Regions from separate parts of the Pseudomonas sp. GW821-FHT03C07 genome, predicted to be linked through region 1. Evidence: predicted binding sites of a transcription regulator. Region 1 holds the regulator's gene; the other holds the start of a gene.

What was found. The regulator sigma-54, encoded in region 1, starts transcription at its own class of promoters, with help from an activator protein. The targets are predictions, from matches to a motif close to ANTGGCATNNANNTTGCTNT.
Region 2: AC07VG_RS03575 (pilin) is a predicted target of sigma-54. The motif match lies at 2,000-2,019, and genes of this name have one in related genera.

The regions. Positions count from the first base shown of each region.
Region 1 is NZ_JBWKUQ010000012.1:51,804-55,220, reverse strand. It holds gene rapZ (RNase adapter RapZ) at 1-241, opposite strand, end outside; gene ptsN (PTS IIA-like nitrogen regulatory protein PtsN) at 244-708, opposite strand; gene hpf (ribosome hibernation-promoting factor, HPF/YfiA family) at 718-1,023, opposite strand; gene AC07VG_RS21795 (RNA polymerase factor sigma-54) at 1,150-2,646, opposite strand; gene lptB (LPS export ABC transporter ATP-binding protein) at 2,834-3,417, opposite strand, start outside.
Region 2 is NZ_JBWKUQ010000002.1:65,222-68,638, reverse strand. It holds gene AC07VG_RS03580 (tetratricopeptide repeat protein) at 1-1,431, opposite strand, end outside; gene AC07VG_RS03575 (pilin) at 1,547-1,954, opposite strand; gene pilB (type IV-A pilus assembly ATPase PilB) at 2,170-3,417, shown strand, end outside.

The sequences.
Region 1 (3,417 bases):
GGCTGCGCACTTCATCGAGCAGTTCCGGGAAGCGCGACAGGTGGCTGGGCAGGTTGCGCGCGTCGATGGAAACGGCCACCAGCGGTTGCGCCAGCTCGGTATGGATCAGCGCGCGCTCGGCCAGTTCCGGCAACAGGCCGGCCGGTAGGTTGTCAATGCAGTAGTAGCCGCTGTCCTCGAGGACATCGAGGGCGGTACTTTTACCCGAGCCGGAACGACCACTGACGATGATCAAGCGCATGGTCAGTGACCACTCTGCTCGTCCAGGACCACCTGATACAGGGCCTGGTTGGAGGTTGCACCGCGCAGCTTGTCACGCACGTCCTTGCGGTCGAGCATGCTGGCAATCTGCCGTAGCAGCTCCAGGTGGGCATCGGTGGCGGCTTCCGGGACCAGCAGGACGAACAGCAGGTCAACCGGCGCGCCGTCGATGGCATCGAAATCGATGGGGGCGTCCAGATGCATCAGGGCGCTGATGGGTGCCACGCAACCCTTCAGGCGGCAGTGCGGGATGGCAATGCCATTGCCGAAACCGGTCGAGCCGAGTTTTTCCCGCGCGATCAGGCTGTCGAAGACATCCTGCATCGCCAGATAAGGAACTTCCTGGCTGATCAGGTTGGCAATTTGCTCGAGGGCTTTCTTTTTACTGCCGCCCGGCACGTTCACCAAGGAACGGCCGGGGGTCAGGATGCTTTCAAGTCGGATCATGGATGGGTATCAGCGACCTGTACCTTGGAGCAGGTGCAGGTTCTTTTCCTTATGCTTTTTCAGTTGTCGGTCCAACTTGTCGGTAAGCAGGTCGATCGCCGCATACATGTCGTCATGCTCGGCGTTGGCGACCACTTCACCGCCGTGGATATGCAAGGTGGCTTCGATTTTCTGCTTCAGTTTTTCGACGGCCATGGTCACCTGTACGTTGGTGATCTTGTCGAAATGACGCTCCAGTCGGTCGAGTTTCTCGCCGATGTAAGCACGCAGGGGTTCGGTCACTTCCAGTTGGTGTCCACTGATATTGACTTGCATACAGCTTCTCCTTCGTTGCCAGTGCATAACGCGGCAGGCGATTGCCTGCCACAGTGCTACGCCCTGAAAGTCACCGATCGGCGACTTTCAGAAAGCAGCCCAGACGCTGTAACGCGGCCCCGTCCACTACATCAGTCGCTTCCGCTCGCTGGAGGGGGCGATCCCCAGGGACTCACGGTATTTGGCGACGGTACGACGGGCCACCTGAATGCCTTGTGCCTCCAGTAAACCAGCGATCTTGCTGTCACTCAACGGCTTTTTCTGATTTTCCGCTGCAACCAGTTTCTTGATGATCGCGCGGATCGCCGTGGACGAGCATTCGCCGCCTTCGGAGGTGCTGACGTGGCTGGAGAAAAAGTATTTCAGTTCATAGATACCGCGGGGGGTATGCATGAATTTTTGCGTGGTCACCCGGGAAATCGTCGATTCGTGCATGCCCACCGCTTCGGCGATGTCATGCAGGACCAACGGTTTCATCGCCTCGTCACCGTACTCCAGGAAGCCGCGCTGGTGCTCGACGATCTGGGTGGCGACCTTCATCAGGGTTTCGTTGCGGCTCTGCAGGCTCTTGATGAACCAGCGAGCTTCCTGCAACTGGTTGCGCATGAAGGTGTTGTCGGCGCTGGTGTCGGCACGCCGGACAAAACCGGCGTACTGCGGGTTGACCCGCAGGCGGGGTACCGATTCCTGGTTCAGTTCCACCAGCCAGCGCTCGTTGTCCTTGCGCACGATCACGTCCGGCACCACGTATTCGGCTTCGCTGGACTCGATTTGCGAGCCCGGGCGCGGGTTGAGGCTCTGGACCAGTTCGATGACCTGGCGCAGTTCGTCTTCCTTGAGCTTCATGCGCCGCATCAACTGGCTGTAGTCGCGGCTGCCGAGCAGATCGATGTAGTCGCTGACCAGGCGCTGGGCTTCGGCCAGCCAAGGCGTGCGGGCCGACAGCTGGCGCAGTTGCAGCAACAGGCATTCGCCGAGGTTGCGCGCGCCGATGCCGGCCGGTTCGAATTGCTGGATGCGATGCAGCACCGCTTCGATCTCGTCCAGCTCGATATCCAGCTCCGGGTCGAAGGCGTCGAGGATTTCCTCGAGGGTCTCGTCCAGGTAGCCCTGATTGTTGATGCAGTCGATCAGGGTTACGGCGATCAGCCGGTCGGTGTCGGACATCGGTGCCAGGTTCAGTTGCCAGAGCAGGTGGCTCTGCAGGCTCTCGCCGACCGAGGTGCGGGTGGTGAAGTCCCACTCGTCGTCATCGTTGCTTGGCAGGCTGCTGGCGCTGGTCTGGTAGACATCTTCCCAGGCGGTGTCGACGGGCAGCTCGTTGGGAATGCGCTCGTTCCAGTCGCCTTCCTCGAGATTGTCCACCGTCGGCGCGGTTTCCTGCTGGTAGGACGGTTCTTCGACCTCGGTGTTGGGTTTGTGCTCGGCGTTGTCGGCCAGCGGGTCGGTATTGTCGAAGTCGTCGCCTTCTTCCTGGCGTTCGAGCATCGGATTGGACTCCAGGGCCTCCTGGATTTCCTGCTGAAGGTCCAGGGTCGACAATTGGAGCAGGCGGATGGCCTGTTGCAGCTGCGGTGTCATCGTCAGCTGCTGGCCCATTCTCAGGACTAGCGATGGTTTCATGGCAGGGGCTTAACACCTTATTCGCCGGCGCGCATGCGCCATCCACTCTACAGGGCGCCGGGGCGCCAAACATAAGCAAATTATATGCCTGAAACCCGAGCCTTTGCCTAGAGCGTTGTAACAATAAAAATTGTGTGGTTTTTATTGAACGGGGCGCGCTCTGGCGCTTGATCCTTTGCCTCGATGTTTACAGGCGGAATTCGTGGCCCAGGTAGACTTCCTTGACCAGTTCGTTGGCCAGGATGGTGGCCGAATCGCCTTCGGCAATCAGCTGTCCATCATTGACGATATAGGCGGTTTCGCAGATGTCCAAGGTCTCGCGGACGTTGTGGTCGGTGATCAATACACCGATGCCCTTGGCCTTGAGGTGATAGATGATCTGTTTGATATCGCCTACGGAAATCGGGTCAACCCCGGCGAAGGGTTCGTCGAGCAGGATGAATTTCGGCGCGGTGGCCAGGGCGCGGGCAATTTCCACGCGACGCCGTTCGCCACCAGACAGGCTCATACCGAGGTTATCGCGGATGTGGCTGATGTGGAATTCCTGCAGCAGGCTTTCCAGCTCCTTGCGGCGAGCGTTCTTGTCGATGTCCTTGCGGGTCTCGAGGATTGCCATGATGTTGTCCGCCACCGACAGTTTGCGGAAAATCGACGCTTCCTGGGGCAGGTAGCCGATCCCGGCGCGCGCGCGGCCGTGCATGGGCTGGTGGCTGACGTCCTGGTCGTCGATCAGCACGCGACCCTGGTCGGCCTGAACCAGACCGACGATCA
Region 2 (3,417 bases), on a different contig from region 1:
TTTCAGGAAAAAAGCTCGGCCACGCTGATGGTAGGCATAAGCATAAGTTGGCTTCAAGAGGATAGACTTATCAAAACTCACCATTGCCTGATCAACAAAGCCGGCATCTAGGTAAGCAGTCCCAAGGTTATAATAAATTCGATAACCACCAAAAATACCGGGTTGTTCTCCCTGAGACTCAAGATACTGTGCAGCCTCACTCCATACGAAAAATGGCGTGGACAATGACAGCAAGCGGTCATAAGAAAGCCCAAAAAAGTAAAGCCCAAAAACGGGAACCAAGGTCACAACGTAGATACGCTTAAGGCGCCGGAGTGCCAATGCCAAAGCAATAAACACGCCGGGAACCCAAAGATAGCTACGATAAAGTACAAAAGGCTCTTGCAAGCGAACCGTGACCAACTCGGTTGAAAATAGCACCCAAGGGAACAGCAATGCAAAACCCAGAAGTCCTTTGCTCCCGCCACGAATAAGCAACATAAAGGCCGAAGCCCCATAGATAATAAATCCTGCGACTCCAGCCCAAATCCACCATACAGCGTAACTCAAAGGAAAAGGCACCCGCAGATCCAGTCCCATTGTTTTGCCCTGAGGTAAAACCAAAACGGAAAGATACTTGAAAAACAGAGTTACCTGATTCAAAACACTCAACAGATAAAGTGAGCCGTCAGGCTGGAACTTTTCGTCGCTCAGCACTTCATCGCTCATGATTTCGTAAGCATGGCCAATCACACCTTTTGACCACAACACCACTGAAATAGCAATCAGGCCTTGAACCAATAAGACTGAACATATCTCTCTGGAGCTCAGAGCAGAATAGAACCGACTGCGGCGATGCAATACCCATAACAAAAAACACAGTACCGGTAGCATTACAGCATGTTCTTTAGCATACAACGACAACAATACACATAGACAGGAAACCCAGAGTGCCCAACGTTTTCCCTCAAGCCCCTGCCAAAAAGCCCATAGTGCAAGTAAGGCAAAGAGCGTTGCACAGACTATGGTCCGCTGAATGAGATACCCTTGAGTCAGGATGGCCAGTGGGTGTATGGAAAATAAAACAGCGATGACAAATGCAGCAGCATCGACACTCAGAAAAAAAGCCCCCTGTGAGTCTAGCTTTTTCAAAAACTGACGCGACAATCCAAACAATGCAAAAGCTGTACAGCCATGAAGAAAAAGGTTCTCTACTCTCAGCCAGACAATTTTATCACTGAGGTAGACAAAGCTAGCCGCCAGAGAATCATACACCCACTCCCTAGGAGAGAAGCGGAAGCCTCTGGCCAGTAGCTCTGCGGGCGCACCCAGCCTAAAAAATGGCTCATCATCAAAAACCAGATCATTATTGAGAAATGGTAAACACAGCACAAGCAGCAAACCAACCGCCAACACTGACAATAACAGAAAGCCAAAGCGCCGCGATACCATAGAATTCTCTACACTTAAAATTATTTAATCCACCCCATACTAAAAGCCAGCATTCTCAAAGAAAATGCTGGCTTCATTTACGGCTTCTTTCAATAACCCGAGTCGACGTCACTCCTTACTTACAGAACCCAGCAGCAAGGCAATCACCTGTTTGAGCCCAAGTAATTGCGCCATTCACCATAGTTGGGGTCAGAATAAAAGTATGTGAACCTGCAGCAGAGGTACCCGACATACTAATCACACCGTTCGTTACTGTCATACCACTGGCCAAACTGCCTGTCGCGGCAGCAGCAGCCGGAATACCTTGGGTGCTAGTGCTGCAACCGGCTCCGTTCGTGTTTCCAAGATCGCTCATACAGACGCCTACGGCAGCTTTGTAGCCATCCGCAATCGAAATCACTTCGGCAAACCGCGCTTTCTGCGTGTAGGTGTTATAGGCCGGCAACGCAATCGCCGCCAAAATACCAATAATCGCTACAACGATCATCAGTTCGATCAAGGTGAAACCCTTTTGAGCGTTCATATTTCGTCTCCAGACGTGAGCAAAGGCGTGATGACTCGACTAGCCAAAGCACAGCCCGTGCCATTTCTCTGCGGCACGCCAGCGTAGTCCTTTCAGGTCCAGACCTCTGCTCCAGAACAACAGAACATGACATTTTTTGTCACTTTCTCTCCCCCGATTTGGCACTATCGCCCGACTACGCTATAAGACTCCGACTGTTTGCGTTTGGTGCTCAAATGAACGATATCGCCCTTTCCGGTCTGGCCAAGCAACTGGTTGCCGCCGAGCTGATTACCGACAAGAACGCTCAGCAGGCGTATCAACAGGCCCAGCGCACTCGGGTGTCTCTCGTCAGCTATCTGGTCCAGAACAAACTGGTCAAGAGCCGCCAGGTCGCGGAAATTGCCTCGGAGCATTTCGGTGTCGCCTTGCTCGACCTGAGCTGCCTCGACAAAGAGAGCCAGCCCAAAGGCCTGGTCAGCGAAAAGCTGATCCGCCAGCATCACGTCCTGCCACTTTGGCGGCGTGGCAATAAATTGTTCGTAGGCATTTCCGACCCCAGCAATCACCAGGCTATCACCGATATCCAGTTCAGCACCGGTCTCACGACCGAGGCCATCCTGGTAGAGGACGACAAGCTCGCCGATGCCATCGACAAGTTTTTCGACAGTAACAGCGGCGGCTTTGAAGAGATGGGGGACGTCGACCTCGAAGGCCTGGATATCGAGTCGGTCGATGAGAACAAGAAGAACGAACAGATCGCCGGCCAGGATGCCGACGATGCCCCCGTGGTGCGTTTCGTCAACAAGATGTTGCTGGATGCCATCAAAGGTGGCTCTTCGGACTTGCACTTCGAGCCCTATGAAAAGGTCTACCGCGTTCGCCTGCGTACCGACGGAATCCTGCGCGAAGTGGCCAAACCGCCGATCCATCTCGCCAGCCGTATCGCCGCACGCCTGAAAGTCATGGCCAGCATGGATATCTCCGAGCGCCGTAAACCCCAGGACGGACGCATCAAGATGCGTATCTCGAAGACCAAGGCTATCGACTTCCGGGTCAACACCCTGCCGACGCTGTGGGGCGAAAAAGTCGTGATGCGGATCCTCGACCCGTCCAGCGCCCAGATGGGGATTGATGCACTCGGGTATGAGCCGGACCAGAAAGCACTCTATATGGCAGCCCTGAAACAACCGCAGGGCATGATTCTGGTCACCGGCCCGACCGGCTCGGGTAAAACCGTTTCGCTCTACACCGGCCTGAATATCCTCAACACCGTGGACATCAACATCTCCACCGCCGAAGACCCGGTGGAAATCAATATGGAAGGCATCAACCAGGTCAACGTCAACCCGAAACAGGGCCTGGACTTTGCTCAGGCGCTACGCTCATTTCTGCGCCAGGACCCGGACGTTATCATGGTCGGTGAGATCCGCGACCTGGAAACCGCCGAGATCGCCATCAAGGCCGCCCAGACCGGCCACATG